DNA from 4 places in the Streptomyces sp. SX-6 genome. Region 1 is predicted to be linked to each of the others. Evidence: riboswitches for the same ligand, from Rfam matches in the RefSeq annotation. Region 1 holds a riboswitch; each other region holds the start of a gene.
What was found. A riboswitch is a leader RNA that binds a small molecule or an ion and turns the genes downstream of it on or off. The one in region 1 is predicted to bind cobalamin.

Region 1 (7,648 bases):
GGCGGTGAGACAGGCGGTCGCGTCCGCCCGTACGTCCGCGCGGGACTTGGCGCAGCCGGGCCGTCCGGCACAGGCGCCCGCGCCGTGCCACGGGGAGGCGGGGGAGGTGACGAGGCCGGCGGCCGCGAGGTCCGCCAGGCGGGCCGGGTCGGCGCCGGGCAGGACGATGCCGCGCCAGGGGGTCACCCGGAGTTCACCGTGCGCGGCGCGGATCACGTGCCGCCACTGCGCGGTGGTCAGCCGGCCGAGCGGCGCGGCCACGTACAGGGCGCGGGCGACGACGCCCGGTTCGGGTGGGGAGCCTACAGGTAGGTCAGTGGAGGGGAGCGGTGAGGAGGGGATGCCTGCCGCCGCGAGCCGGTCCGTCAACCGGTCGGTGCGCGGCCGTTGTTCGGCGGGCAGCTCCCGTACGCGCCAGGCCTTGCTGCCGTGCTCGCGCAGCGCGGCGAGGAACTCGCCCGCGGCCAGGGCGGCGGCGCGGGGCGCGTGCTCGGCGGCGATCCGCAGGGTCGTCGCTCCGAGGCGGAGGACGGCGCGGCCGTCCGTGTCTGCGATCAATGTCACATCGGGGGCGAGGGCGGCGATGTCGCCGCGGCCGTCGTCCAGGCCGAAGAGGAAACGGCCGGACAGAGCCGACAGTTCGGCTTCGTCGGTGGACAGGAGTGCGTCAAGGGCGCGTGCCCACGCCTGTACATCCGCTGCGTCCACGGGAGTCGGACCGTCCAGGCCGCACAACGGAGAAGCCAGGATGTTCCGGACGCGGTCGTGCCGGTCCGACGGCAGCAGCCCGGCGGCGCGCAGCCGCCCGCCGAGGTCCGCGCCGCAGCCGTCGGCGAGGCCGCGCAGCTGCACATTGCCGCGCGAGGTGAGGTCGAGCCGACCGTCACCCAGCTCGTCGGCGGCGTCCGCCAGCACCATTGCCTGACGTGGCGTCAACAAGCCTGCGGGCAGCCGGACTCGGGCCAGCGAGCCGTCGTCCGCGGCGTGCAGCCGCAGCGCACCGGGGCATGCGTCACCGCGCTCGCGGACGGTCGGTTCGCCCCGGTCCGCGGGGGGCTGGGGGGAGACGGACATGGCGGCGAGCATACCGAGGCACTCCGGCGGACGCCCTGGTCACGGGGGCGGGCCCGCCCGGGCCCGCGCCGCGGATCGCTACTATGGCGCTCATCGCCCAAGACGGCGCCAGGGGAGGAAGCCGGTGAGACTCCGGCACGGTCCCGCCACTGTGAGCACGGCAGCGATGCCGCGCGAGTCAGGAACTCCCGCCGTCTTCCCACTGCCCGGGGCGCGGACCCCGAGGAAGGCCTGCCGCAGCATGCGCATGTTCCGGTCCCGCGCACGGACGACCCTCGAAGCACTCGCACTCGGGAGCGCCGCGTGATCCTTCTCCTGTCGACGTCCGACACCGACCTGCTCAGCGCCCGCGCGGCCGAAGGCCCGGTCCCGTACCGGCTCGCCAACCCCGCACGGCTTCCACTCGACGAACTGCCCGCCCTGCTGGAGGGCACCGAGCTCGTCGTCGTCCGACTCCTCGGCGGCATCCGCGCCTGGGAGGAGGGGCTCGGGCAACTGCTCGCCGGCCCGCGGCCGGTCGTCGTCCTCACCGGCGAACAGGCCCCCGACGCCCAGCTGATGGAGGCCTCCACCGTCCCCGTCGGCATCGCCGCCGAGGCCCACGCCTACCTCGCCCACGGCGGCCCCGCCAACCTCGAGCAGCTCGCCCGCTTCCTCTCCGACACCGTGCTGCTCACCGGCCACGGCTTCGCGCCCCCGGCCGCCGCCCCCTCATGGGGCGAGCTCGAGCGCGCCCCCAAGCCCGGGGCGAGCGGCCCGACGGTGGCCGTGCTCTACTACCGCGCCCACCACATGAGCGGCAACACCGGCTTCGTGGAAACCCTCTGCGGCGCCGTCGAGGACGCCGGGGGCCGGGCGCTCCCGCTGTACGTCGCCTCCCTGCGCGCCCCCGAGCCGGAGCTGATCGAGGCCCTGCGCGGTGCCGACGCCGTCGTCACCACCGTCCTCGCCGCGGGCGGCACCAAGCCCGCCGAGGCATCGGCCGGCGGCGACGACGAGTCCTGGGACGCCGGCGCCCTGGCCTCCCTCGACGTCCCCATCCTCCAGGCCCTGTGTCTCACCGGCCCGCGCAGCGCGTGGGAGGAGAACGACGAGGGGCTCTCCCCGCTCGACGCCGCGACCCAGGTCGCCGTGCCCGAGTTCGACGGGCGCATCATCACGGTGCCGTTCTCCTTCAAGGAGGTCGACGCGGACGGCCTGCCCTGCTACGTCGCCGACGCCGAACGCGCCGCCCGCGTCGCCGGGATCGCCGTCCGCCACGCGCGGCTGCGCCACATCCCCGCCGCCGAGAAGCGCATCGCGCTCGTCCTCTCCGCGTACCCCACCAAGCACTCCCGCATCGGCAACGCCGTCGGCCTCGACACCCCCGCCAGCGCGGTGGCGCTGCTGCGCCGGCTGCGCGCGGAAGGCTATGACTTCGGTACCGAGGAGGTCCCGGGTCTCGCGTCCGGCGACGGCGACGAGATGATCCGCGCCCTGATCGAGGCCGGCGGCCATGACCAGGAGTGGCTCACCGAGGAGCAGCTCGCCCGCAACCCCGTCCGCATCCCGGCCGCCGACTACCGGCGCTGGTACGCCGAACTCCCCTCCGAACTGCGGGAGTCCGTCGAGGAGCACTGGGGCCCGGCGCCCGGCGAGATGTTCGTCGACCGCAGCGCCAACCCCGAGGGCGACATCGTCCTCGCCGCCCTGCGCCGCGGGAACCTGCTGATCCTCATCCAGCCGCCGCGCGGCTTCGGCGAGAACCCCATCGCCATCTACCACGACCCCGACCTGCCGCCCTCGCACCACTACCTGGCCGCCTACCGCTGGATCGCGGCCTCCCGCGAGGACGGCGGCTTCGGCGCCGACGCGATGGTCCACCTCGGCAAGCACGGCAACCTCGAGTGGCTGCCGGGCAAGAACGCCGGCCTGTCCGCCGCCTGCGGCCCCGACGCGGCGCTCGGCGACCTGCCGCTCGTCTACCCCTTCCTCGTCAACGACCCCGGCGAGGGCACCCAGGCCAAGCGCCGTGCGCACGCCACGCTCGTCGACCACCTCGTGCCGCCGATGGCCCGCGCCGACTCCTACGGCGACATCGCGCGCCTCGAGCAACTCCTCGACGAGTACGCCCAGATCTCGTCCATGGACCCGTCCAAGCTCCCGGCGATCCGCGCCCAGATCTGGACCCTGATCCAGGCGGCGAAGCTCGACCACGACCTGGGCATGGACGACCGCCCGGAGGACGACGGCTTCGACGACTTCCTCCTGCACGTCGACGGCTGGCTGTGCGAGGTCAAGGACGCCCAGATCCGCGACGGTCTGCACGTCCTCGGCGGCGCTCCCACCGGTCCCGAGCGCGTCAACCTGGTGCTGGCCATCCTGCGCGCCCGGCAGATCTGGGGCGGCACCACCGCCCTGCCCGGACTGCGCGAGGCCCTCGGCCTCGACGAGTCCGCCGCCACCCGCACCACCGCCGACGAGGCGGAGGAGAAGGCCCGCGCCCTGGTCCAGGCCATGGAGGACGCGGGCTGGGATCCGGCCGCCGTGCCCACCGGGCACGGCGAACAGGTCGCCGCCATCCTGGACTTCGCGGCCCGCGAGGTCGTACCCCGCCTGGCCGCCACCACCGACGAGCTCGACCACGCCGTGCACGCCCTCGACGGCGGTTTCGTACCCGCCGGCCCCTCCGGCTCGCCGCTGCGCGGCCTGGTCAACGTGCTGCCGACCGGCCGCAACTTCTACTCGGTCGACCCCAAGGCCGTGCCCAGCCGCCTCGCCTGGGAGACCGGCCAGGCCCTGGCCGACTCCCTGCTGGAGCGCTACCGCACCGACGAGGGCACCTGGCCCGAGTCGGTGGGCCTGTCCCTGTGGGGGACGAGCGCCATGCGCACCGCCGGCGACGACGTCGCCGAGGCGCTGGCCCTGCTGGGCGTCCGCCCGGTGTGGGACGAGGCGTCGCGGCGGGTGACGGGGCTCGAGCCCGTCACCCCCGAGGAGTTGGGCCGTCCCCGCATCGACGTCACCCTGCGCATCAGCGGCTTCTTCCGGGACGCCTTCCCGCATGTGATCGGCCTGCTGGACGACGCCGTCCGGCTCGTCGCCTCCCTGGACGAGCCCGCGGACACGAACTTCGTCCGCGCCCACGCCCAGGCCGACCTCGCCGAGCACGGCGACGAACGCCGCGCCACCACCCGCATCTTCGGCTCCCGCCCGGGCACGTACGGCGCCGGCCTGCTCCAGCTCATCGACAGCCGCGACTGGCGCACGGACGCGGACCTCGCCGAGGTCTACACGGTGTGGGGCGGCTACGCCTACGGCCGCGGCCTCGAGGGCCGCCCGGCGCGGGCCGAGATGGAGAGCGCGTACAAGCGCATCGCGGTCGCGGCGAAGAACACCGACACCCGCGAGCACGACATCGCCGACTCCGACGACTACTTCCAGTACCACGGCGGCATGGTCGCGACCGTACGGGCCCTCAAGGGCACCGCCCCGGCCGCGTACATCGGCGACTCCACCCGGCCCGAGACGGTCCGCACCCGCACGCTCGTCGAGGAGACCTCCCGCGTCTTCCGCGCCCGGGTCGTCAACCCCCGCTGGATCGAGGCCATGCGCCGCCACGGCTACAAGGGTGCCTTCGAACTCGCCGCCACCGTGGACTACTTGTTCGGCTACGACGCCACCACCGGCGTCGTGCCCGACTGGATGTACGACAAGCTCACCCAGACCTACGTCCTCGACCCCGAGAACCGCGCCTTCCTCCAGGAGGCCAACCCCTGGGCGCTGCACGGCATCGCGGAGCGGCTGCTGGAGGCCGAGAGCCGCGGTATGTGGGCCAAGCCCGACGCCGAGACGCTGGAGGCGCTGCGGCAGGTGTTCCTGGACACGGAGGGTGAGCTGGAGGGCGAGGACTGACCCGGCCCTTCCCGTCACCGACAGTGGGGCCCGCCGGTCCCGCTGTCGGTGGCAGCCCGTAGGGTGATCGGGAAGGAACAACAGTCTGTAACAGGGGAACGGGGATTGAGCACCATGGCTCGTAAGCACAGCGTCGTGATGGCCGCCGCCTGCGTGGCGGCAGCGGTGGTGGGGCTCTCGGCGTGCGGCGGCAAGAGCGACAAGTCGTCCGCGAGCGACAAGGCGAGCCCGTCGGCTTCCGCTCAGCAGGAGCAGAAGCCGGCCGACAGCGGTCTGGACAAGCTCTCCGCGAAGGAGATATCCGACAAGGCCAAGCAAGAGCTGATGTCGGCCCAGTCCCTGCGGATGAAGATGGAGCAGACCGAGGGCACCAAGGCGATCAAGGCCGACCTGGCCATGGACCGCCAGGGCAACTGCGCCGGGACGATGTCCAACAGCGGCGCCAACATCGAGGTGATCAAGGTCGGCGACCGGGTCTGGATGAAGCCCGACGACGCGTTCTGGAAGCAGCAGGGTGCGGGCGAGGAGGGCGCCAAGCTCTTCAAGGGGCGTTACATGACCGGCGGCACCAGCAACCCGAAGCTCAAGGACTTCGCCCAGATGTGCAACCTGACAGTGCATCAGGCGTCTATGAGCACCGACACCGGGGGCGACGCGGGAATGACCAAGGGCGCGCCCACCACCGTCAACGGCCAGCAGGTCATCCCGGTCACCAGCAGCAAGGGCACGACCATCAACGTGGCCGCGACGGGCAAGCCGTACCCGGTCCTCCTCGTCAAGAAGGGCAAGGGCACGGTGGCCTTCTCCGACTTCGACAAGCCCGTCCCGACGAAGACCCCGTCGCCGGACGAGACGATCGACATCGACAAGATGAAGCAGGGCTTCTAAAGCAGGGCTTCAAGGGCGCCGGCGGGGCGCCCGGCACGTACGTGCGCCCCGCCGCAACTCCCGTTTTGAGTCGGCCTGCTGCCGCTCAGTAAGATCGCTCGAATGATCATCACAAGACGGCTCGCGGCGGGCGTGTGCGCCCTGCTCGCCGCGTTCGCCGGGGGCATCGCACCGGCGAGCGCCGCCGACGGACCCCCCAAGGACAGCCCGAAGGTCGAGCTCGTGCTCGACGTCAGCGGCTCGATGCGCACCCGCGACGTGGACGGCGGATCGCGCATGGCGGCCGCCAAGCAGGCGTTCGACGAAGTCATCGACGCCGTGCCGGACGGCGTGCGGCTCGGTATCCGCACCCTCGGCGCCCACTACCCCGGCGACGACAAGACCATCGGCTGCAAGGACAGCAAGTCGGAGTACCCGGTCGGCCAGGTCGACAGGACCGAGGCCAAGACCGCCGTCGCCGCCCTGCAGCCCACCGGATGGACGCCCATCGGGTACGCGCTGCGCGGCGCCGACGAGGACCTGGGCACGGACGGCGGCACCCGCCGCGTGGTGCTCATCACTGATGGCGAGGACACCTGCGGCCAGCCCGACCCGTGCGAGGTGGCCCGTGAACTGGCCGCCAAGGGCACGCACTTGACGGTCGACACGCTGAGCCTGGTCCAGGACGACAAGACCCGCGAACAGCTCAGCTGCATCGCTGAGGCCACCGGTGGCACCTACACCACCATCCGGCACAAGAAGGAGCTCTCCAGCCGCGTCAAGCAGCTGGTGCGCCGGGCGGACACACCGGTCGAGCAGCCCAAGCCCACGCAGGGCGGGAACGACTGCGCGTCCGCGCCCGAGATCGGCGGCGGCATCTTCACCGACCGCGAGAAGTTCGGCGAGCACCGCTGGTACCGCGTCAAGGTCAAGCCGGGCCAGGAACTGCGCGCCGCGGCGAGCGTCGGCGCGGACCGTCAGGTCAACCTGGACTACGGCGTGCTGGTGCGCGCCGTGGGGGAGGACGGCCAGGAACTGGTGCGCGGCTCGGACGCCGGCAGCGGGCGCACCGACGTGATGTCGTCGGGGCTGAGATACCCCGTCGGCAAGGCGAAGAAGGATGACGCCGGAGAAGCCCGGAGCGTCTGCCTCGAGGTCTCCAACTCCTTCTCCGCGCCCGACTCCGTCAAGCGCGACCCCGGCCTGCCCGTCGAGCTGGCCGTCGACCTCGTCAAGGCCCCCGACAACCCGTCGGACATGGCGGCCTTCGGCCTGGGCCGCGGCTGGATCCTGCTCCTCGTGCTGGGCGGTACCGGCCTGATCGCCGGTCTGCTGTGGGGCTGGCTGGCCCGCTGGCGCGTCGCGGTGTGGAGGGAGAACTGATGCGTACGAAGCGTGTGTTGGCCACGGTGCTGCTGGCCGCGTCCGCAATACTCACCTCCTCCGCCGCCGCGGTGGCGGACGGCGGCAAGGGCGAGGACGGCAACCCGACCGAGGCCGGTACGACCTTCCGTACCGCGACCGCGGTCAAGCAGGGCCAGAAGGCGACCGCCGACGCGTCCGCCGGTGACTACCTCTACTGGCAGTTCCCCGCCGGGGCCGGCCAGCGGGCCACCGCGACGGCCACGGTGAACCTGCCGGAGGCCTCCGCGCGGCACGGCGCCGCCACCTGGCGGCTGGACGTCTTCGACGGCCTGCGCCGCCGTCAGGCCTGTGCCTCCGGCGAGCCGTTGAAGAAGGCGTCGCAGCAGGATGCCTCGGTGACCCTGACCTGCACCCTGCGCACGGTGCGGCCCTGGTCCGAGCGGTGGGC
Region 2 (7,648 bases), on a different contig from region 1:
TCGCCGAAGCCGGAACGCTTCCAGCCGCCGAAGGTGTGGTACGCGACCGGCACCGGGATCGGCACGTTGACGCCGATCATGCCGGTGTTCACCCGGCGGGTGAAGTCCCGGGCGGTGTCCCCGTCCCGTGTGAAGATGGCCACGCCGTTGCCGTACGGGTGCTCGCTCGGCAGGCGCAGAGCCTCCTCGTAGTCGGCCGCGCGGACGACGCAGAGCACCGGACCGAAGATCTCCTCCTGGTAGATCCGCATGTCCGTGGTGACGCGGTCGAAGAGGGAGGCGCCGGCGAAGAAGCCGTCCTCGTGGCCGGGAAGGACGAATTCGCGTCCGTCGACGACGAGTTCGGCGCCCTCCTCGGTGCCGATGTCCACATAGCGGCGTACGCGGTCGAGCGCGTCGCGGCTCACCAGCGGCCCGAAGTCGGCCCCGGGGTCGTCGGAGCGGCCGATGCGCAGCGCGCCGATGCGCTCCTTGAGCTTGGCGACCAGGGCGTTCGCCGTCTCCTCGCCGACGGGCACGGCGACCGAGATGGCCATGCAGCGCTCGCCCGCGGAGCCGTAGCCGGCGCCGATGAGGGCGTCCGCGGCCTGGTCGAGGTCGGCGTCCGGCATCACGATCATGTGGTTCTTGGCGCCGCCGAAGCACTGGGCGCGCTTGCCGTGCGCGGCGGCGGTGGCGTAGATGTGCGCGGCGATCGGGGTGGAGCCGACGAAGCCGACGGCCTGGACGCGCGGGTCCTCCAGCAGCGTGTCGACCGCTTCCTTGCCGCCGTTGACGACGTTGAGCACACCCGCCGGCAGCCCGGCCTCGAGGAAGAGCTCCGCGAGCCGCAGGGGCACGGACGGGTCGCGCTCGGACGGCTTGAGGATGAACGCGTTGCCGCAGGCGATCGCGGGCGCGGCCTTCCACAGCGGGATCATCGCGGGGAAGTTGAACGGGGTGATCCCCGCCACGACGCCCAGCGGCGCCCGCAGCGAGTGGACGTCGATGCCCGTGCCCGCGTTGTCGGTGAACTCGCCCTTGAGCAGGTGCGGAATGCCGGCGGCGAACTCGACGACCTCGAGCCCGCGCTGGAGGTCGCCGTGCGCGTCGGCGACCGTCTTGCCGTGCTCGGCGGACAACATCCGGGCCAGGGAGTCCCGTTCGCCCTCCACGAGCTGGAGGAACTTCATCAGGACGCGGGCCCGGCGCTGCGGGTTCCACGCGGCCCACTCGGCCTGCGCCTTCACCGCGTCGTCGATCGCGGCTGTGGTCTCGTCGCGCCCCGCCAGGGGCACCCTCGCCTGCACCGCGCCGGTGTTGGGGTCGTGGACATCGCCGAACAGCCCCGATGTTCCGGATATGTGCTTGCCGCCGATGAAATGGGTGAGTTCACGAACCATGAACAGCTTGCTCCCGTCAGGTGGGATCCGGGGATGGCACGGCAGGCCCGGCGGCGTCACCGGGTACGGTGCGCGCGCACGGAACAGCCGCGGGACGCGAAGGCGGGCGATTCGCCGGAGAGTTCCGGAGAGTTATGGACGCACGGACGTTCCCGTGCGTTCCGGAGGATCGCCGCGGTCGTGGGTGAGGACCGGTGCCATGCGTGTCTGCTCCATCCTCGTGGAAACACGGAACATGCCGCGGCCGGTATCCTGACTCCCGGATCACCGCATGCCGCCAGCCTTCCCGACGCGACGCGTCAGTGGCGTGCGCGCAACGGCACACTCCCCGGTCACAGTGGCGGGACCGTTCCGGATTCGCACCGGCTTCCCTGCACCGCGGGCCTTGGTCACGAACATATAGTTGGACGTCCTAGTAAGTCCACCCCCTGCCGGCCCCGGCCCCGGCCCCGGCCCCGACCCCAGCCCCTGACGCCGGCAGGCCGGATCCGGCCGTACCCGGAAATGGCTGGATCGCGGAAGTGCCGAAGGGTGCCGGGGCTTGGGAGGATGCGACCCGCTGTCGACGCGACCAGTGAGGGGAACGGCCATGACCGCTGTCATCACGCCTCAGGAACTCCACGCGCGCTACCAGAACACGTTCGGCCGGGCGGGCGGATATCTGCCGCGGAACCCGCTCGCCATCGACGAATTCCAGAAGAGCCTCGCCCAGCGCGCGGCGGACCTCAAGGAAGAACTCCACCCGGCCGTACAGGAGATGGCCGAGCTCATCCACTCCGACGGCATCGTCCGGAAGTACGTGTCCGAGATGATTGCCCAGGTCCCGGACGCGCACCGGCACATCGCCGACCTCGACGCGTTCGTCCAGTACCTCAACGTCGTCGTCAAATGGGCACCCTCGTACGACCGCGACCCGATGAAGCTGATATCCCTGCCGATGTCCGCACTCGTCGGCTACATGCGGCTGACACCGTCGGGCAATGTCGCCTTCCGCCTCCCGCAGTTCAACGACAAGCTCCGGGTGATCCTCCGGGCGTGGTGTCAGTATCTGGACAGCCCGGAGAGCGCGCATGTGCTGAACACCCGGAACTGGTTCTCGCAGCCGGCCGTCGAGCTCAACAAGCTCTACGAATACGAGTGCTGGGACCACCGGACGGAGGAGCACTGGGGCTTCACGTCGTACAACGACTTCTTCCACCGCCCGGTCAAGATGCAGGAGTTCCGTCCGCTCGCGGGGGAGGGCGATCCCTCGGTCATCGTCGCGCCGAACGACGGCACGGTCTACAACATTCAGCGCGGTGTGTCCCGGAGCGCGGACTTCTGGCTCGAGGAGCAGTACTCACTCCAGGACATGCTGCACGCCCCCGAATGCGGGAGCGAACACGTCAGCAGGTTCGTCGGGGGCGACGTGTACCAGTCGTTCCTCTCCGTCAACAGCTACCACCGCTGGAACGTCCCCGTGGACGGCACGATCAGGCATCTGGAGAAAGTGCCGGGCCTGATGTTCAGCCACGTCGAGTCCGAGACCCCCGACCCCACGACCTGGACCCACTCGCAGAGCTACCAGGCCCACGTCAACAGCCGTGGCCTCGCGTTCATCGAATGCGGCCCCGAACTGGGCAACCGCTGGGTGTGCGCCGTCGTGATCGGCATGGACGAGGTCTCCTCCATCTCCTGGTCGGTCGGCGTGGGCGACACCGTCCAACGCGGCCAGGAACTGGGGTACTTCAGCTACGGCGGCTCCAGCATGGCCCTCGTCTTCGAGCAGGGCGTCGTCGACGAGTTCGCCGTGCCGTACAACGACCCCCACACGCACCCGGACGACGGCCCCACGGTCTTCGTGAGGTCGCAGATCGCACGGGCGCGATAGCCGCCCGTACCTCCGTGCCCTCGCCGTCCGCGGACGGCGAGGGCACGGTCGGGTCAGGGTTCACGTGTCACGTAGAGGAATTCGGGCCCGTAGTGCATCTTGCCGGAGTGGCCCGGCACGGGAATCTTGACGAGGACGCGCGCAAGTGTACGCAAATTGCCCATCGACTTGATGGCACTCATCACGAGCGCGGTGCGCTTGTCCTTCTCATTCTCCTTCGTGTACCAGACCGCTTGCAGTGAGCGCAGCATCGCGCTGTAGTGGGCGTTGAACTCGTCGAGGATGATCTGGACTTCCTCGGACGGGGGCTCTCCCGGACTGCCGGACCAGCCGCCGTACGGAACTGTGCCCATGGGATAGGACGCGGGCATTTTGATGGCCGCGCCCTTGAAGTCCCAGGTGGGCTTCTTGCCGTTGGAGATCTTCTTGAGCTTCTGGCCGTGATAGAGCTCGCGGAAGACGTAGTAGTGGGCCAGTTCGCCCGGCTTGCCGGGGTAGGGGTTGTCGGGGGAGGCGTTGGTGCCCTCACCCTGCTTCATGATGATGTCGAGCGCCTTGTCGGCCTCCTTCCATGTGCGGATCGGGCCGATCTTGTTCCCCTCGCCGTGGTTCTTCGACAGGTCGAACTCCATCTGCGGAGTCCAACTGCCCGTGAAGAGTTGCTGGTTGTTCTCCAGCACTCTCCGGATTTTGTCGTAGAAAGCGCCGATCGAGGTCCACGTCTCCTTGTCCGCGCTGACGGCGAGCGGGCGGTCGGGCTTCTCGATCTCCGAGTACATTTCAGCGGTCTTCTTGTCGAGCCCGCCGAGGTACACGGTCAGCTTCGGCCGGACGCCTCCGGGCAGAGGGTCCGGATACTTCGGCACCACCTCGGCGTTGGCCACGACGGGCTTGCCCCCGATGGCACTGAGGACGTTGCCGACCAGTCCGAAGTGCGACATCTCGTCGAAGATGATTTCCCGGATGGCATGGTGGACCTCCTTGTCCTTCGCGTCCTTGGGGTTCTTGATGGACCACATCCCGCAGGAGTACGGCGGGATCGTCGAGAGTTCGAGCATCAGGGCCAGTTGGAGGGACTGCTTCAGCCAGGGTTCACCGCATTTGATGTCCTCCACCTGCATCAACTGGACGATCGCGTCGCTCTCGTAGGTCAGCTCGATTGTGGTCACGGCAGCTCCTTGTCCGGGTTCCTCCCTTTCGCCGGACGCTAATCGCAGGAAGCCGGGAACCGCGGGTGCGGCCCGCCGGTTCAGTCGTACGGCCCAGGAACCCGGGGAATCGCCGCCCCTGCACTGATCGAGTGACTGTCCATCAGCTCCGTCCGCCCCCGTGTTACAACGTCGCGGAGCCGGCGCACGCATCGGGAGGAAGCATTGACCGAGGACTCCACGGCCCTTCCCTCCGCGAAGGCCCTCGCCCGGCTGGTCCGTGCACCGAGTGCCCTGACCGTGCCGGGGGACACCCTCACCGGGGCGGCCGCCGCCGGCCTGCCGTTCGGCCCCGCGACACCCTTGCTCGGAGCGAGTTCGGTGTGCCTCTACTGGGCCGGAATGGCACTCAACGACTACGCCGACCGCGAGGTGGACGCAATCGAGCGCCCGTCACGGCCGATCCCCTCCGGCGAGATCACCCCCGGCCTCGCGCTGGCCCTCGCCGCCGGACTGACCATAACGGGCCTGGCCATGGCGGGAGCAGCGGGCGGAACGCGGACACTGGCGGTCGCCGTCCCGCTGGCCTGCACGGTCTGGTCGTACGACCTGCTGCTGAAGGAGACCCGCGCGGGCCCCTTCGCGATGGCCGCCGCACGCGGCCTGGACGTCCTGCTCGGTGCCTCGCCCGTGGCCGCCCGGCGGGCGGGACGGACGGCGGCCGTCATCGCGGGCCATACGTTCGTCGTCACCGCACTCAGCCGCCGCGAGGTGTCCGGCACGGGCAGGCTCCTGCCCGTCCTGACGCTCGCCGCCACAGCGGTGGTCGCGTGTGCGGCCATGCGATGCGGCAGCCCTGATCAACACCGGGCGCTGGGCTCACTCGCGCTCGGGCTCTACGCGACAGGGTTCGCAGGCGCCCAGGCCGCCGCAGTGCGGACCCCTGACCCGCGCGGGGTACAGCGGGCCGTGGTCGCGGGCATCGCGGCACTGCTCCCGTTGCAGGCTCTCTGTGCAGCTCGCTGCAAGGCCGTGGGCACCGCCCTGTCCCTCCTGGCCGTCGTGCCCGTCACGCGCCGCCTGTTCGCAACGGTGTCACCGACATGACCGCGCTCCGTCTGGCCTACGGCACCAACGGGTTCGGCGACCACCGGCTCCTGGACGCCGTGGCCCTGCTCGCCGACTTCGGCTACGAGGGCGTGGCGCTCACACTGGACCACCACCACCTGGACCCGTTCGCACCCGGCCTGGCCAGGAGAACGGCCGCCCTCGCGCGTCGGCTCGACGAGCTCGGCCTCGCGGCGGCGGTGGAGACCGGTGCCCGTTACCTCCTGGACCCCCGGCACAAACACGCCCCCACTCTCCTCGACGACGACCGTCAACGCCGCCTGGACTACCTCGGGTTGGCCGTACGGGTCTGCTCCGACCTGGGCGCACGGGCGGTGTCGATGTGGAGCGGCGTACGCCCGTCCGGCCTGCCCGAGGACATGGCCTGGCGCCGACTGACCGACGGCTGTGCGGCGGTTCTGGGCGAGGCCGAACGCCACGGCGTCGTCCTGGGTTTCGAGCCGGAGCCCGGCATGCTGGTGGACACGATCGCCGCGTACCACCGGCTCCGCCGGATGCTCGGCGGGGCGTCGCGCCTCGGCCTGACACTGGACATCGGCCACTGCCGCTGCCTGGAGCCGGAGCCCGTGCCCGACTGCGTACGCCTGGCTGCTCCAGACTTGGTCCATGTGCAGATCGAGGACATGCGCCGGGGCGTGCACGAGCATCTGGAGTTCGGCCACGGGGAGATCGACTTCCCACCTGTGCTGCGCGCACTGGCCGACACCGGCTATACGGGGCTGGTCAGCGTCGAGCTCGCCCGGCACAGCCATGCGGCCCCGGAAGTGGCCCGTCGCTCCCTGGAGTTCCTGCGCGCCGCCGCGGCCACACCCGCGTGGCGAGAGACGGTTCCCGGATGACCGGCAACGCCGACCCGGTGGACGCGGCGTCCCTGCGCCGGGCCCTCGACCGGCGCCTCACCGAGGGGCAGAGGAACTGGCTGGAGGCAGCGCTTGCCGATGCCGCCATCCGCCCCGATACCGTACGCGCCAACTCGCCCCGTGCAGGCCGCTGTTGCGGACGAGCGCTGCTGGGTGACCCCTGTACATCGGCGCACGTGCCCCCACAGGCCCTGGTATGGACCGTGGACGACGCGGTACGGGCCCTGCTGCTCGCCGCCGCGCCCACCGCACCGGCCCGGGCCGTCTACGCCGAAGGGGACGCCGCCGAGCGGCGCGGCGTACTGCGGGCGCTGGTGCTGCTGCCCGTGGCGGACAGCGCCCTGCCCCTGGTCGAGGACGCACTGCGCACCAACGACATACGCCTTGTGGCCGCCGCCCTCGCTCCGTACGGAGCACGCCACTTGTCCCCGCACGCCTACCGTCACGGAGTGCTCAAGTGCCTCCATCTCGGCATCCCCCTGTGCGCCGTCGCCGGCCTCGATCGGCGGGCCGACCGCCAACTCGTACGTATGGTCGGTGACTTCGCGGACGAGCGTGCCTCGGCCGGCCGCCCCGTGCCGGACGACGCCCGGGAACTGCTCACCGAACCGGAGGGCTCATGCGCATCTTCGACCCGCACATCCACCTGACCTCCCGCACCACCGACGACTACGAGGCCATGCGCGCGGCCGGCATCCGGGCCGTGGTGGAACCCGCCTTCTGGCTCGGCCAGCCCCGCACCTCGGTCGCCAGCTTCGTCGACTACTTCGACGCGCTGATCGGCTGGGAGCCCTTCCGCGCGGCACGGTTCGGCATCAGCCACCACTGCGCGCTCGCTCTCAACCCCAAGGAGGCCAACGACCCGCGGTGCGCCGGGGTGCTCGACATCCTGCCGCGGTACCTCGCCAAGGACGCGGTGGTCGCCGTGGGCGAGATCGGATACGACGAGATGACGCCCCGCGAGGACGAAGTGCTCGCTGCGCAGCTCGAGATGGCCGTGCACCACGGGCTGCCCGCCCTCGTGCACACCCCGCACCGGGACAAGGCGGCCGGGGTGCGGCGCACGCTGGCCGTCGTACGCGAATGCGGCATCCCGCCCGAGCAGGTGCTCCTCGACCACCTCACGGAACTGACCGCACCTGAGGTCGTCCCCACCGGCTGCTGGATGGCCTTCTCGATCTACCCCGAGACCAAGATGGACACCGGGCGCCTGCTCGAGCTCCTGCGCACCTACGGCGTGGAACGCGTCCTGGTCAACTC
Region 3 (7,648 bases), on a different contig from region 1:
AACCCGGGCGTTCCTGGAACCCGAAGGTTTCATCGTGGTCGGGGAAGCCGCCTGCGAACGCGAGGCACTCAAGATCGTTTCTGAGCAGCGGCCCGATGTGCTGATGCTGGACATGAGGCTGGAGTCGGGACTGGCCCTCAAGGCCATTCCCCAGTTTCTCGCGGCCGCACCCGGGATGGGAATTCTCGTGCAGAGCTGCTACGAGGACCGCGCCATCATCTGCGGCGCGCTGGCCGCGGGCGCCTCGGGCTATCTGCTGAAGAGCAGCCCCGTGACCGAACTGGTCGTGGCGGCGCGGGCGGTGGCGTCCGGAGGGCGGTACGTACAGCCCTCGCTCGGCGCCGGACTCGCCCGTGCCCAGGGCCGGGAGGCAGAGCTGCCCCTGCGGGAGCGGCAGGTCCTGGGCCTGCTGGCCGAGGGCCACACCAACCGCGAGGTGGCCGCACAGCTCGCTGTCAGCATCCGCACGGTGGAGAGCGTCAGGGCCGCCCTGCGCGCCCGGCTGGGCCTGATCACCCGGGCCGACCTCGTCGCGTACGCCCGGCAGCACCGCTCCGCCGATGCGTAGCGGAACCGCCCGGCCGACCACTGCACAGCAACGCCTCGGCGTCGCCGCCGGCATCTGCGCGGCGATCACCCTGGTCGGCTTCGTGGCCTACGCGGTCAATTTCTTCGCCGGCGACCGGCTGCCGCCCCGGGCGGTCGCGGGCCCGAACGTCGCCCTGGGCACCGCCGTCCTCGCTCTGCTGGCCTGGGACATGCGGCGCGCCCGCCGGCTGATGATCCTGGTCTGCTGCGGGTTCACGGCCCTGAGCGTGGACCGGTGGTCGCATTCCGCGCTGACGGACTACGCGGCCATGGGGTTCCTGCTGGCGGCATCGGCGTACGCCGTCCCGGCCTGGCCCGAGCTGAAGCTGGTCCTCAGCCGTGGACGCGCCAGCGCGATGGTGGAGCGGCAGGAGCACCACGCCGGTCTACTCGCGGGCGAGTTGCACGACGAAGTCCTCCAGCTGCTGGCACTGACGCGGCGGCGGCTCGACGCGGCCCGCCTGCTGGACGATCCCCGTGCGCTGCGCGCGGCGATGGAGGACGCCTCCCTCACCCTCGACGAGCAGGCCGGCACGCTGCGCCGCATCATCACCACCGTGAGCCCGTCGACCGTCCGGGGGCTGGGGCTTGCCGAGTCCGTCACATCTCTCGCCGGACAAGTCGCCGCCGAGAACGGGCTCACGGTGGACGTGGACGTCCAGGGAGACCGTCCCCACGCGTGTGCAGTGGAGAACGGCGTGAACCTGGCCGTCTACCGGGTCGCCCAGGAAGCACTCACCAACGTGGTCAAGCACGCCGATGCCCGGCACGTCAGCATTACCCTTATATGTCGCGACGACGGCATCGCCCTCACCGTCACCGACGACGGACGCGGCCTCGGGCCGAACGCGCCGAGGCCCACCGAGGGATACGGCATGCAGGGCATGCGCTGGCGCTGCGAGGCGTACGGCGGCACGTTCGGCGCCAGGAGCGCCGGCGCCCTCGGCGGGACGGTCGTACGGGCCGTGTTCCCCCTGCGCATCCGCCGCAGAAGCCGGGCCGCCCGGAGCTGACCGGCAGGTCTACGCTTTCGCGAACTGCCGCGCCGCATAACACATTCCGCTACCACTTCATGACGCGACGACACAACATGTGGGGGTGCTCGCGCCCCCCGGCACTAGATGTATGCTCGTCCTCGCTGTCGTCGCAGGGGAATCCGGTGGGAATCCGGAACTGTCCCGCAACGGTGTATGTGTACGGATATCCGCACCTCAAGTCCGAGGACCTGCCGGCAGCGCGCCCCCGTCCGAGCCCCACCGGCCCGGCGGTCGGGTGTCGAATGACGTCCGGGCCTCGCGGGTTGGGCCGAGGGACGCTGCGCGCATGCCCGGGAGCGATCCGGCATGCCCGTACGCGCCCGTCGAGCACTCCCGCCCGGCCCCCAGCCGAGCGAGTGGAGAGCACTGTGACCATCGCGCCCGCAGATCCGGTTTCAGCGGAAGCGACCGGCGGTCCCGGGACCGCGCTGCTGCGCACCCTGACCGAACTGACCGCCGATCTGCCCGCCACCGACCCGGGCAAGGTCGCCGCCGCCGCGCTGCGCGGCCGGCACCCCGGTTCGGACGAGGCCGAGTTGCGGTCGCTGGCCACCGAGGCCTCCGCCGGCCTCATCGGCGAGGAGCCGGAGTACTCCAAGCTCGCCGCGCGCCTGCTCACCCTCGCCATCGCCGAGGAGGCCGCCGGACAGGGCGCCGTCTCCTTCTCGGCCTCCGTCGCCGTCGGGCACCGCGAGGGCCTGATCGCGGACGACACCGCCGCGTTCGTGGCGGCCCACGCCGAGCGCCTGGACTCCCTCGTGGACGCCGCCCTCCTCGACGGCGCCGACGACCGCTTCGGCTACTTCGGCCTGCGCACGCTCCACAGCCGTTACCTCCTGCGCCACCCGATCACGCGCGACGTGATCGAGACGCCGCAGCACTTCCTGCTGCGCGTGGCCTGCGGTCTGGCGGAGGACCACTCCGTCCGGGCCCTCGAGGACGTCGCCGAGCTCTACCGGCTCACCAGCACGCTCTCGTACCTGCCCTCCTCCCCCACGCTCTTCAACTCCGGCACCCGCCACCCGCAGATGTCCTCGTGCTACCTGCTGGACTCGCCGCTGGACGAGCTGGACTCGATCTACGACCGCTACCACCAGGTGGCCCGCCTGTCGAAGCACGCCGGCGGCATCGGGCTCTCCTACTCCCGCATCCGCTCGCGCGGTTCGCTGATCCGCGGCACCAACGGGCACTCCAACGGCATCGTGCCGTTCCTGCGCACGCTCGACGCCTCGGTCGCGGCCGTCAACCAGGGCGGCCGGCGCAAGGGCGCGGCCTGCGTCTACCTGGAGACCTGGCACGCGGACATCGAGGAGTTCCTGGAGCTGCGGGACAACACGGGCGAAGAGGCCCGCCGCACCCACAACCTCAACATCGCGCACTGGATCCCGGACGAGTTCATGCGCCGGGTCGAGGCCGACGCCGACTGGTCGCTGTTCTCCCCGGCGGACACCCCGGACCTGGTCGACCTCTACGGCGACGAGTTCGACGCCGCGTACCGCGCGTACGAGGCCGCGGGCAAGGCCGTCAAGACCATCCCGGCGCGGGTGCTGTACGCGCGGATGATGCGCACCCTCGCGCAGACCGGCAACGGCTGGATGACGTTCAAGGACGCCGCCAACCGCACCGCCAACCAGACGGCCGAGAAGGGCAAGGTCGTCCACTCGTCCAACCTCTGCACGGAGATCCTCGAGGTGACGGACGACGGCGAGACCGCCGTCTGCAACCTCGGCTCCGTCAACCTCGCCGCGCACCTCGGTGCCGACGGCGAGATGGACTGGGAGAAGCTGGACCGCACGGTCCGTACCGCGGTGACGTTCCTCGACCGCGTCGTGGACATCAACTTCTACCCGACCGAGCAGGCGGGCAACTCCAACTCCCGCTGGCGGCCGGTCGGTCTGGGCCTGATGGGCCTGCAGGACGTCTTCTTCCGCCTGCGGCTGCCCTTCGACTCGGCCGAGGCGAAGGAGCTGTCCACCCGGATCTCCGAGCGCATCATGCTCGCCGCGTACGAGGCCTCCGCCGACCTCGCCGAGCGGCACGGCCCGCACCCGGCCTGGTCCGCGACCCGTACCGCGCGCGGCGTGCTGCACCCCGACCACTACCCGAACGCCGTGGCCGGATGGGCGGACCGCTGGGAGGCGCTGCGCGCCCGTATCGCCACGGTCGGCATGCGCAACTCGCTGCTGCTGGCCATCGCGCCGACGGCGACCATCGCCTCGATCGCGGGCGTGTACGAGTGCATCGAGCCGCAGGTCTCCAACCTCTTCAAGCGCGAGACGCTCAGCGGTGAGTTCCTCCAGGTCAACACCTACCTGGTCGAGGACCTGAAGAAGCTCGGCGTCTGGGACCGCACGACCCGTGACGCGATGACGGACGCCAACGGCTCGATCCAGGACATGGGTTGGATCCCGAAGGAGGTCCGCGACCTCTACCGCACCGCGTGGGAGATCCCGCAGCGCTCCCTGATCGACATGGCCGCGGCCCGTACGCCGTACCTCGACCAGAGCCAGTCGCTGAACCTCTTCATGGCCTCGCCCACCATCGGCAAGCTCAGCTCGATGTACGCGTACGCCTGGAAGCAGGGCATCAAGACCACGTACTACCTGCGGTCGCGCCCGGCGACCCGGATCGCCCGCGCCGCTTCGGGCGCCACGACCATCCCGGTGCAGCAGGCCGCGCCCGACGCGGACGCCATCGCCTGCTCCCTTGAGAACCCCGAGTCCTGCGAGGCCTGCCAGTAATGCCCTCCGAGAAGAACCTTCTTGACCCCGGCTTCGAGCTGACGCTCCGTCCGATGCGGTACCCGGACTTCTACGACCGCTACCGCGACGCGATCAAGAACACCTGGACCGTGGAGGAGGTCGACCTCCACTCGGACGTCGCCGACCTCGCCAAGCTCTCGCCGGGCGAGCAGCACATGATCGGCCGCCTGGTCGCGTTCTTCGCGACGGGCGACTCGATCGTCGCGAACAACCTCGTGCTGACGCTGTACAAGCACATCAACTCCCCCGAGGCGCGGCTGTACTTGTCGCGGCAGCTCTTCGAGGAGGCCGTGCACGTCCAGTTCTATCTGACGCTGCTCGACACCTACCTCCCCGACCCGGACGACCGTGCCGCGGCGTTCGACGCCGTCGAGAACATCCCCTCGATCCGCGAGAAGGCCCAGTTCTGCTTCAAGTGGATCAACGAGGTCGAGAAGCTCGACCGGCTGGAGACGAAGGCCGACCGCCGTCGCTTCCTGCTCAACCTGATCTGCTTCGCCGCGTGCATCGAGGGCCTGTTCTTCTACGGCGCCTTCGCCTACGTGTACTGGTTCCGCTCGCGCGGTCTGCTGCACGGTCTGGCCACCGGTACCAACTGGGTGTTCCGCGACGAGACGATGCACATGAACTTCGCGTTCGAGGTCGTCGACACCGTGCGCCAGGAGGAGCCCGACCTCTTCGACGACGAGCTCCAGCAGCAGGTCACCGACATGCTGAAGGAGGCCGTCGAGGCGGAGCTCCAGTTCGGCCGCGACCTGTGCGGCGAGGGCCTGCCGGGCATGAACACCGAGTCCATGCGCGAGTACCTGCAGTGCGTCGCCGACCAGCGCCTCCAGCGCCTGGGCTTCCCGGCGGTCTACGGCTCGGAGAACCCTTTCTCCTTTATGGAGCTGCAGAACGTCCAGGAGCTGACCAACTTCTTCGAGCGGCGCGCGTCCGCGTACCAGGTCGCGGTGGAAGGCTCGGTCTCGTTCGACGACGAGTTCTAGACGACGCGTTCTGAGACGCGACGCGTAAAACGTGCGGCAGGGCCGCCGGGTGGTGAATGCTGTCCGGCGGTCCTGCCGTTTTCGTGTTTTTCGTGGAGTATGCGGAGGCTTGTGCGCGATGCGAGTGATGATGATCGTCAAGGCGACCGAGGAGTCCGAGGCCGGCGCCCTGCCGTCCAAGGAACTGATCGCCGCGATGGGGAAGTACAACGATTCCCTGGTCAAGGCGGGAGCGTTGCTCACCGCCGACGGGCTGCGGGCCTCGTCCGAAGGTGCGCGCGTGGTGTTCGCCGGCGGGAAGCCGAGCGTGATCGACGGGCCGTTCCCCGAGACCGAGGACCTGGTGTCCGGCTACTGGATCATCCAGGTCGAGTCGATGGACGAGGCCCGGGAGTGGGCCACGCGCATCCCCTTCCGGGACGGGGTCGTCGAACTCCGCCCGGTCTTCGAGCCGTCCGACTTCCCCGCCTGACCGGAACCGCCCGTCAGCCGTTGACCGTCCGTCAGTCGTTCTCGACGACCGGGTAGCGCGGGGTGCCCTCCGCCATCTGCTTCAGCGCGTCCTTGCGGTCGCGCTTGGAGAGACGGTCGATGTAGAGGTAGCCGTAGAGGTGGTCGGTCTCGTGCTGGAGGCAGCGGGCGAAGTAGCCGGTGCCGCGGACCGCGATCGGGTTGCCCTTCATGTCCTGGCCCCGCACGACCGCGTAGTCGGGGCGGGCCAGGGAGGCGTAGGCGGTCGGCACCGACAGGCAGCCCTCGTTGGAGTCGTCCAGCACCCGCTGCTCGGCGGGGAGTTCGTCCAGAACCGGGTTGCAGACGTGGCCGACGTGGCGCACGCCCTCGTCGTCCATGCAGTCGTAGACGAAGACCTTCAGGTCGACGCCGATCTGGTTGGCGGCCAGGCCGACGCCCTCGGCGGTGCGCTGGCTGGTGAACATGTCGTCGACGAGCTGCGCGAGGCCCGCGTCGAACTCGGTGACGTCCTTGCACTCCCTGTGCAGCACCGGGTTGCCGAAGACGGTGATCGGACGGGAGGTGCCACGCTCGCGGTGGGCGAGCTCACGCTCCTCACAGTCCTCGGTGTCCACGATGAACTCGTCGTTCACCGGCTGCTCGGTCTCTTGCTGCGCCATGACCGCCGTATGCCTCTCTCACAACCCGAAAGCAATATCGTGCCCTGAATCCACTGGGCCCCTACAGGGTACGGGCCGTGCCCGGCCTCCCCCTAGCAGACCTCTTCCAGATCCCGCCACTCGCGCGTGTCCGGGCTGTCGGCGACCCAGCCGTCCAGCAGCCCGCGGACCAGCCCGGCGGGGGCCGCGATCCCGCACTCGCGCTCGGGCACCCACAGCAGGCCGGAGCCCGCGGTGCGGTGGCCGAGGGGGCCGGGGTGGCCGGGCTCGCTGTGGTCGTGGGGGTCGAGGTGCTCGCCGTCGCCCTCGTCGCTGGGCATCCGGCTCTCCGAGCAGGTGCGGCACAGCAGACGTACGGAGGAGGACCAGTCCTCCGCGGCGAAGCCCGCGTCGGCCGCGAGCCGCTCCAGGGCGTCCCGGTCGGCCTCGGTGGCGGCCTCCAGCAGGACGACCCAGGTGGGCACCGGCGAGGGGGCCCACAGTTCGATCTCGTCGAAGACGGGGTAGGACGGCCCGGCCGCGGTCACCCGCTCGCCGTGCGGGACACCGTCGTGCAGCACGACCTCGCCCCAGCGGCGGCCGGAGGAGGGCAGCGGGATGGAGAGCACCTCCATCCGCGCCGGGTCGAGTCTGCGGCCCCACACGACCTCGGCCTCGCCCTCCGGCGAGAGCCGCACGGCCGCGCTGCCCAGCTCCATGCCGACCGGCTCGCCGGCCGGACTGCCCTCGCCGGGCACCCGCAGCCCGTACGCCTGCCAGGCACGGCGGGCCAGCGGCCAGTCCTGGAGAGCCGTGGCGGCGATGCCCACGTTCCACCAGTCCGGGGCGCCGGCCTCGCGGTCCAGCAGGGCCACGGCCCGCAGGCCGGCGGTGCGGGCCTGCTCCCAGTCGTGCCGGAACTTGTGCAGGAGCGCGAGGTTGAACCACGACTCGGACAGCCAGGGCTCCATGTCGGCGGCACGCGTCAGCAGCGCGCCCGCGTCCTCGTACCGGCCGTCGCCGATGAGAGTGAAGGCACGGTCGGTGGCCTGCCGCCACGAGGCGGAAGGCCGGTGTCGTACCTTGCCGAAGATCCTCACGATGTTCGCCTGCTGCCTTCTCGACGTCCCGCGTGCACCCACGCCGGATGGCCCAGGTGA
Region 4 (7,648 bases), on a different contig from region 1:
ATCAAGAACGGCGCACTTCCCGTCAGGTGAGGCCGCTCTCGATTCCGTCGCGGGGACGGCACCCCTCGCCTGCCCCAGCCCCACGGACATCACACGCCGCTCTCGGGACGTCACCCAAGTCACCGATGTGACACGGGCTTTCCCTTGCGTCCTCCGCGTTGCCCGACCGGTGAGCCTTTCGGGCTGCGCCGCCTCGGGACAGCTTGGACTATTCCTGTCCGGAAACGCATACACCCCCTCAATGCCGCGCTTGTCAGCGCACCCATTCGGTGCGAGTGTGTGACCCGCAATCGAACAGCGAGTGCGAAATTCGGCAAAAGCAAGCGCAGCGAAGGAGAGGGATCGTGACGACGGAAGAAGAAGTGCGCGAGGTATTCCCCGCCCCGCTGAACTCGCAAATCCTCGACGTGCTGGTCACGTTCGACGCCTACACCATCGTCGAGCGCTACAAGCAGCCCTCCCAAGACCCCGACAGGCCGACCGGGATCAGCACCAGCCTCATCTACATGACAACACGTCAGGACCGGATCATCGGTTACCCCGGCGCCGAGCTGAACCTCAAGGCCAACCCCCTCGACGTCATCAGGTGGCGCGAGACGACGCTGTCGCTCAACACCGAATACAGCGCCCTGCTGTACCGGTTCAAGCACCACAGCGGGGTAGATCTCATATCCACCCCGAGCGCCCTGGTCGCCGAGGTTGTCGTCCCCTACCCCAAGAGGGACGGGGTGGAGTACGACTTCGAGGTACAAGACATTAAGAACCACCACTGGTTCACGATCGCTCTGTCACCTGGCACGGTCAGGTACGACTTCTACTTCCAGCTCATCGACGGAGACGGGAAACGGGTCGGCTTCTACAAGTGGGACCCGACGATCACCATCGTGAAGCGCGGTCAGTGAAATAGCGGCAGAGCCACTCGGCAGCCCGTCGGCCGAGTGGCTCTGCCGTCATCCCACCCTTGCGGCAAAGGAGAGGGAGCCATGACAGCGGAAATAGCCTCCGAAGCAATGGCAGCCCCGAAGAACGCACAAATCATCGACGTGCTGGTCACGTTCGACACCCACACCATCGTCAAGAACTACCCGACCTCCGGCGACCCCGACGATCCGACACGGGTCAGCAGCAGCCTCATCTACATGATGAATCGCCAGAACAGGTTCACCGGATTTCCCGGCGTCGATCTGAGTCTCAAGGCACGCCCTCTCGACATCATAAGGTGGCGTGCGGAGACATTGTCGTTCAGCGACGAATACAGCGCCATGCTGTACCGGTTCACGCCGAAGAGCGGCGAGGAGCTCATATCGCCGCCGAGGAGATTGGTCGACGACGCCCTCGTGCCCTCCCCGGCTCCCCAGGAGAGCGAGACGTCCTATACAACCTCGGTCATCAAGGGCTATTTCTGGTACAGCGTCATAGAAGCACAGGGCCAGGCCGGCTACGAGTTCCGCTTCCAGGTCATCAGCGGCAAGGACCGCATCGGCTTCTACCAGTGGCACCCGAGAATCACCATTGCGAAGCACGGCATCTGATGTGCCCCGGCCCGGAGGCCGGGGCGCACGGTGTCAGCCGGCCGTCCGGGGCGGCAGGCCGTCGCGGATCTCGCGGGCCGCTGCCACCAGGTGTTCCAGGGACGCACGGACCTCGGGCCAGGCCCGGGTCTTCAGGCCGCAGTCGGGGTTGACCCACAGCCGCTCGGCGGGGATGGCCTCAAGTCCCCTGCGCAGCAGGGCCACGGCCTCGGCCGTGGCCGGGACGCGCGGGGAGTGGATGTCGTAGACGCCGGGGCCGACCTCGCGGGGGTAGCCGACGCCGGCGAGTTCACCGGCGACCTGCATATGGGAGCGGGCGGCCTCCAGGCTGATGACGTCGGCGTCGAGGTCGTCGATGGCCCGGAGGATGTCGCCGAACTCCGCGTAGCACATGTGGGTGTGGATCTGGGTGTCCGGGCGTACGCCGCAAGTGGCCAGCCGGAACGCCTCGGTGGCCCAGGCGAGATACCCGGGGCGGTCGGCGGCGCGCAGCGGCAGCGTCTCGCGGAGCGCGGGTTCGTCGACCTGGATCACGGCGGTGCCGGAGGCCTCGAGGTCGGTCACCTCGTCGCGCAGGGCCAGCGCGACCTGGCGCGCGGTCTCGGCGCGCGGCTGGTCGTCGCGGACGAAGGACCAGGCGAGCATGGTGACGGGACCGGTCAGCATGCCCTTGACGGGGCGGCCGGTGAGCGACTGGGCGTAGGACGTCCAGCGCACGGTCATCGGCCCGGGGCGGGAGACGTCGCCCGCGAGGACCGGCGGGCGGACGTAGCGGGTTCCGTAGGACTGGACCCAGCCGTGCCGGGTGGCGAGGTAGCCGGTCAGCTGCTCGGCGAAGTACTGGACCATGTCGTTGCGTTCGGGTTCGCCGTGGACGAGGACGTCGATGCCCGCCTTCTCCTGATAGGCGACGACATCGCGGATCTCGGCCTCGATCCGCCGCTCGTAGGCCGCGGTGTCGATGCGGCCTGCGTGCAAGTCGGCGCGGGCGGTGCGCAGTTCGGTGGTCTGCGGGAAGGAGCCGATGGTGGTCACGGGCAGCAGGGGCAGGCCCAGGCGTTCGCGCTGGGCGGCTGCCCGCTCGGCGTACGGCCGGTCGCGCCGGGCGTCGGCGGCGGTGACGGCGGCGGTACGGGCACGTACCGCCGGGTCGTGGGTGAGGGCCGAGCCCGCCCGGGAGGCCAGGCCGGCCCGGTTGGCGGCGAGTTCGGCGGCGATGGCGTCGGTGCCCTCGGTCAGGCCGCGGGCGAGCACGGCGATCTCGGCGGTCTTCTGCCGGGCGAAGGCGAGCCAGCGGGAGACCTGTGGGTCGATGTCGCGTTCGGCGGTGACGTCGAGCGGGACGTGCAGGAGCGAGCAGGAGGCGGCGACGTCGACCCGGTCGGCGAGGCCGAGGAGGGTGGCGAGGGTAGTCAGCGACGCGGTGAGGTCGTTGATCCATACGTTGCGGCCGTCCACGACTCCGGCGACGAGCCGCTTGCCGGGCAGGCCGCCGGCGGCGGCGAGGTCGTCGAGGTTGGCGGCGGCGCGGCCGGTGAAGTCGAGGGCGAGCCCGTCGACGGGGGCCTTGGCCAGGACGGGCAGTGCCTCGCCGAGCCGGTCGAAGTAGGAGGCGACCAGGAGCTGAGGGCGGTCGGTGAGGGCGCCGAGTTCACGGTAGGCGCGGGCTGCGGCGTTCAGTTCGGCCGGGGTGCGGTCCTGGACGAGGGCGGGCTCGTCGAGCTGCACCCACGTGGCGCCGGCGGCCCGCAGGTCGGCGAGCACCTCGGCGTAGACGGGCAGCAGCCGGTCCAGCAGGGTCAACGGGTCGAAGCCGGGCGCCACTTCGGGGGCGGGCTTGGCGAGCAGGAGGTAGGTGACCGGGCCGACGAGCACGGGGCGTCCGGTGAGACCTAGGGCGAGGGCCTCCTTCAGCTCCCCGACCTGCTTGCGGGAGTCGGCGGCGAAGACGGTGCCGGGGCCCAGTTCCGGCACGAGGTAGTGGTAGTTGGTGTCGAACCACTTGGTCATTTCGAGCGGCGCCGCGTCCTTGGTCCCGCGCGCCATCGCGAAGTAGCCGTCCAGGGCGTCCGCTTCGACGGCGGCCCGGTGGCGGGCGGGGATGGCGCCGACCATGACGCTGGTGTCGAGGACGTGGTCGTAGTACGAGAAGTCGCCGGTCGGGACCTCGTGGATCCCGGTGGCGGCGAGGCCGCGCCAGGTGGCGGCCCGCAGTCGGGCGGCGGTCCGCCGCAGCCCGTCGGCGTCCGCCCGGCCCTTCCAGTAGCCCTCGACGGCCTTCTTCAGTTCCCGGTCGGGGCCCTGACGGGGATAGCCGTACACGGTGGCCCGTGCTGCCGCGGCCGCGGTCTTGCGGGTCATGGAACTCTCCTTCGCGAGTTGCCCAGGAGGCCCGGGGACGACCGGGGGCGCGAAGGGTACGGCTGACACCGCACACCGCGGTGCTGCGCGCGCCGACCCGCCCTCGAGGTCACCGGACCTTCCGTGCGCACTGGTCGCGCACGGGCAGCGGCAGGTCTTCGGACTCGCGGGCGCGTGCATGGCGCACACCTACTGACCGTCGCTTCCCGGTCCCTACGGGCCCAGTGCTCATGACGGCGGTCGTTCCCGCTCACCGCTGCGGGGCAGTTCCGGATTCCCACCGGATTCCCTCTTGCGACGCGCCTGCCTGGCGGGCAGGGCGAACCAGCTGCACCGGTCAGCCTAGGTGCTGACCGGTGCGCGGAACAGCCCTGTTCACCTGCCGGACACACCGGAGCCGCGGCGGACGGCCAGGGTGAGGAGGGCGCAGACGGCATAGAAGGCGAGGAAGGCGACGTACGCCGCTTCGCCGTTGCCGGTGGCGAGGAAGGACTGGCGGAAGGCGATGTTGACCAGCAGGCCGCCGAGGGCGCCGACGGCGCCCGCGAGGCCGATCAGGGCGGCGGCCCGCCGCTCGGCCGCGGCATGTGCCGCGGCCGGGTCCGTGCCCGCCTGGGCCGCGGCCAGCGCCTTGGCGTGGTGGAGGGCGGGGATCATGCGGTAGACGGAGCCGTTGCCGATGCCGCTGAGGACGAACAGCGCGACGAAGCCCGCGAAGAAGACGGCGACCAGGCCCTGTTGGGCGGCGACGAGGATCAGCGCGGCGGAGACCGCCATGGCCCCGAAGACGGCGACGGTCACCCGGGCACCGCCGTGCCGGTCGGCCCACGCGCCGCCCAGCGGGCGGGAGAGCGAGCCGAGCAGCGGGCCGAGGAAGGTGAGGTAGGCGGCCTTGACCGGGGTGTCGAACTGGTCCTGGAACTGCACCTGGAGGACCTGCCCGAAGGCGAAGCCGAAGCCGATGAACGAGCCGAACGTGCCGAGGTAGAGCACCGAGAGCAGCCAGGTGTGGCCGTCGCGGGTGATCTCGCGCAGGGCCGGATGCCGGTGGCGGACCGGCAGGTTGTCCATCCACCGCGCCGCGGCGACGACGGTGAGCGCGATCAGCGGGATGTAGCACAGCGGCAGCAGCCGGGGGTGGCCCGCACCCGCGGTGGCGAGGACGAGGAGGCCGACGAGCTGGACCGCCGGCACGCCGAGGTTGCCGCCGCCCGCGTTGATGCCCAGCGCCCGGCCCTTGAGGCGCTGCGGGTAGAAGGCGTTGATGTTGGCCATGGACGAGGCGAAGTTGCCTCCGCCGACCCCGGCCACGGCGGCGGTGACCAGCAGCGTGGTGTACGAGACGCCGGGCCGCAGCACGACGGCCAGGAACACGGTGGGCAGCAGCAGGAGCAGGCCGCTGATGACGGTCCAGTTCCGTCCGCCGAAGCGGGCCACCGCATGGGTGTAGGGCAGCCGCAGGACCGCGCCGACGGCGGTGGGCACGGCGGTGAGCGTGAACTTCCCCGCGGGGTCGATGCCGTACTGCGGGCCCAGGAAAAGGACGAGCACCGACCACATGCTCCACACCGAGAAGCCGATGTGCTCGGTGAGGACGGACAGCACCAGGTTGCGCCGGGCGGTGCGGGCGCCGGTGCGCTCCCAGAACTCGGGGTCCTCGGGCCGCCATTCGGGCACGGTGCCCCGCACGGGAACCGGGGGGCCGCTGGTGCGTACGGTCCAGGTGCGCAGGGCGGCCGGGGAGCCGTCGGGTGCGGTGTCCTCGTCGAGACAGGCACCGGTGCGCAGGTCGTAGGTCTGCTTGTACATGGGCGACGTCACGGTCGGGGCGCCGTCCCGACTGCCGGTGAGGCCGCGGGAGATGACGCAGGCGTCGCTGAACGGGTCCTGGTTGGCGAGGGCGTAGAGGTCGCCGGTGGTGTGCCGGAAGAGGGCGACCTGCTCCCCGCCGACGAGCGCGGTGACGCCCCGGCCGGGGGTGAGGTCGCCGTAGCGGCAGACGGCGGTCCACTCGGAGCCGTGGCCGATCTCGACGAGGGCGTCCGGCGGCGGCTGCGCGGTACGCCCGGCGGGCTGGACGGTGTCGGTCATGACGCACGCACCTCGGTGTTCGGGCCGGCGGGGACGGCCGGGCGGATCTGGCCGCGCTCGGGCAGGAAGCGCACGGAGGGGTCCGGCGTGCCCGGGGCGTTGACGAAGGAGACGAAGCGGCGCAGCCGTTCGGGGTCGGCGAGGGTGGCGGCCCACTCGTCCTGGTAGTCGGCGGTATGGCGTGCCATCAGTTCGTCGAGTTCGCCGGCGATGCCGAGCGCGTCGTCGACGACGACGGCGCGCAGGTGGTCGAGGCCGCCCTCGAGGCGTTCCAGCCAGCGGGCGGTGCGCTCGAGGCGGTCGGCGGTGCGGATGTAGAACATCAGGAAGCGGTCGACCGTGCGGATGAGGGTGGCGTGGTCGGCGTCCTTGAGCAGCAGGTCGGCGTGGCGGGGGGTCATGCCGCCGTTGCCGCCGACGTAGAGGTTCCAGCCCTCGGCGGTGGCGATGACGCCGAAGTCCTTGCTCTGTGCCTCGGCGCACTCGCGGGCGCAGCCGGAGACGGCCGCCTTGATCTTGTGCGGGGAGCGCAGTCCCCGGTAGCGCAGCTCGAGTTCGATGGCGAGGGCGACGGAGTCCTGGACGCCGTAGCGGCACCAGGTCTGCCCGACGCAGGACTTCACGGTGCGCAGGGCCTTGCCGTAGGCGTGGCCGGACTCGAACCCGGCGTCGACCAGGCGGCGCCAGATGGCGGGGAGCTGGTCGACGGTGGCGCCGAACAGGTCGATGCGCTGCCCGCCGGTGATCTTGGTGTAGAGGCCGTAGTCCTTGGCGATCTCCCCGATGGTGATGAGCCCGGCCGGGGTGATCTCGCCGCCGGGGATGCGCGGCACGACCGAATAGGAGCCGTTGCGCTGGAGGTTGGCGAGGAAGTGGTCGTTGGTGTCCTGGAGCGCGGCCTGTTCGCCGTCGAGGATGTAGGGGGTGTCACCGAGCTGGGCGAGGATGGAGGCGACGGCGGGCTTGCAGACCGCGCAGCCGTCCCCGGTGCCGTGTTCGGCGAGGAGGCGGCCGAAACTGCTGATCCCCTTGACCCGGATGATCTCGTAGAGCTCGGCGCGGGTGTGGGTGAAGTGCTCGCACAGCCCCCGGGCGGTCTCGACGCCCGTGGCGGCGAGCTCCTCGGTCACGATCGTCCCGAGCAGCTTCTCGCAACTGCCGCAGCCCGTACCGGCCTTGGTGCACTTCTTCACTGCGGCGACGGAGGCGCACCCCTTGTCGGTGACGGCCGCCCGGATGGTGCCCTTGTCGACGTTGTGGCAGGAGCAGACCACGGCATCGTCCGTGAGCGGGGCGGCGCCTCCGCCAGCGGGGGCGGGCAGCAGCAGCTGTTCCGCCGGAACGGACAGCGGGGTTCCCGTACCGACGAGCGGGCGCAGGGTGGCGTACGCGTCGGTGTCGCCGACGAGGACGCCGCCGAGGAGGGCGCCGTCCGCGCCGATGACCAGCTTCTTGTAGACGCCGGCGCGGCTGTTGGCGTACGTGACGTCGAGCGCGCCCTCCGTGGCGCCGTGGGCGTCGCCGAAGCTGGCCACGTCCACGCCGAGGAGCTTGAGCTTGGTGGAGGTGTCGCCGCCGGTGAACTCGCCGCTCTGCTCGTGCAGTTGCCGGGCGGCGGTCTCGGCCATGGCGTAGCCGGGGGCGACGAGGCCGTAGACCTTGCC

Region 2: another riboswitch for cobalamin. It lies ahead of ACV530_RS03580 (CoA-acylating methylmalonate-semialdehyde dehydrogenase); the one in region 1 lies ahead of cobN (cobaltochelatase subunit CobN).
Region 3: another riboswitch for cobalamin. It lies ahead of ACV530_RS20115 (ribonucleoside-diphosphate reductase subunit alpha); the one in region 1 lies ahead of cobN (cobaltochelatase subunit CobN).
Region 4: another riboswitch for cobalamin. It lies ahead of metE (5-methyltetrahydropteroyltriglutamate--homocysteine S-methyltransferase); the one in region 1 lies ahead of cobN (cobaltochelatase subunit CobN).

The regions. Positions count from the first base shown of each region.
Region 1 covers NZ_JBTHHU010000006.1:7,134-14,781, forward strand. The annotation lists gene ACV530_RS09125 (ferredoxin-like domain-containing protein) at 1-1,086, opposite strand, end outside; cobalamin riboswitch at 1,145-1,284, shown strand; gene cobN (cobaltochelatase subunit CobN) at 1,378-4,968, shown strand; gene ACV530_RS09135 (hypothetical protein) at 5,083-5,856, shown strand; gene ACV530_RS09140 (VWA domain-containing protein) at 5,959-7,218, shown strand; gene ACV530_RS09145 (hypothetical protein) at 7,218-7,648, shown strand, end outside.
Region 2 covers NZ_JBTHHU010000002.1:316,875-324,522, reverse strand. The annotation lists gene ACV530_RS03580 (CoA-acylating methylmalonate-semialdehyde dehydrogenase) at 1-1,382, opposite strand, end outside; cobalamin riboswitch at 1,608-1,778, opposite strand; gene ACV530_RS03575 (phophatidylserine decarboxylase associated domain-containing protein) at 1,972-3,252, shown strand; gene ACV530_RS03570 (ferritin-like domain-containing protein) at 3,306-4,421, opposite strand; gene ACV530_RS03565 (SCO3242 family prenyltransferase) at 4,626-5,507, shown strand; gene ACV530_RS03560 (sugar phosphate isomerase/epimerase family protein) at 5,504-6,367, shown strand; gene ACV530_RS03555 (EboA domain-containing protein) at 6,364-7,038, shown strand; gene ACV530_RS03550 (TatD family hydrolase) at 7,008-7,648, shown strand, end outside.
Region 3 covers NZ_JBTHHU010000015.1:142,598-150,245, reverse strand. The annotation lists gene ACV530_RS20125 (response regulator) at 1-568, shown strand, start outside; gene ACV530_RS20120 (sensor histidine kinase) at 561-1,601, shown strand; cobalamin riboswitch at 1,685-1,835, shown strand; gene ACV530_RS20115 (ribonucleoside-diphosphate reductase subunit alpha) at 1,994-4,366, shown strand; gene ACV530_RS20110 (ribonucleotide-diphosphate reductase subunit beta) at 4,366-5,376, shown strand; gene ACV530_RS20105 (YciI family protein) at 5,495-5,848, shown strand; gene def (peptide deformylase) at 5,880-6,509, opposite strand; gene ACV530_RS20095 (tetratricopeptide repeat protein) at 6,602-7,588, opposite strand.
Region 4 covers NZ_JBTHHU010000026.1:99,876-107,523, reverse strand. The annotation lists gene ACV530_RS26660 (DUF397 domain-containing protein) at 1-30, shown strand, start outside; gene ACV530_RS26655 (inclusion body family protein) at 345-902, shown strand; gene ACV530_RS26650 (AidA/PixA family protein) at 984-1,532, shown strand; gene metE (5-methyltetrahydropteroyltriglutamate--homocysteine S-methyltransferase) at 1,566-3,893, opposite strand; cobalamin riboswitch at 4,026-4,238, opposite strand; gene nirD (nitrite reductase small subunit NirD) at 4,269-5,984, opposite strand; gene nirB (nitrite reductase large subunit NirB) at 5,981-7,648, opposite strand, start outside.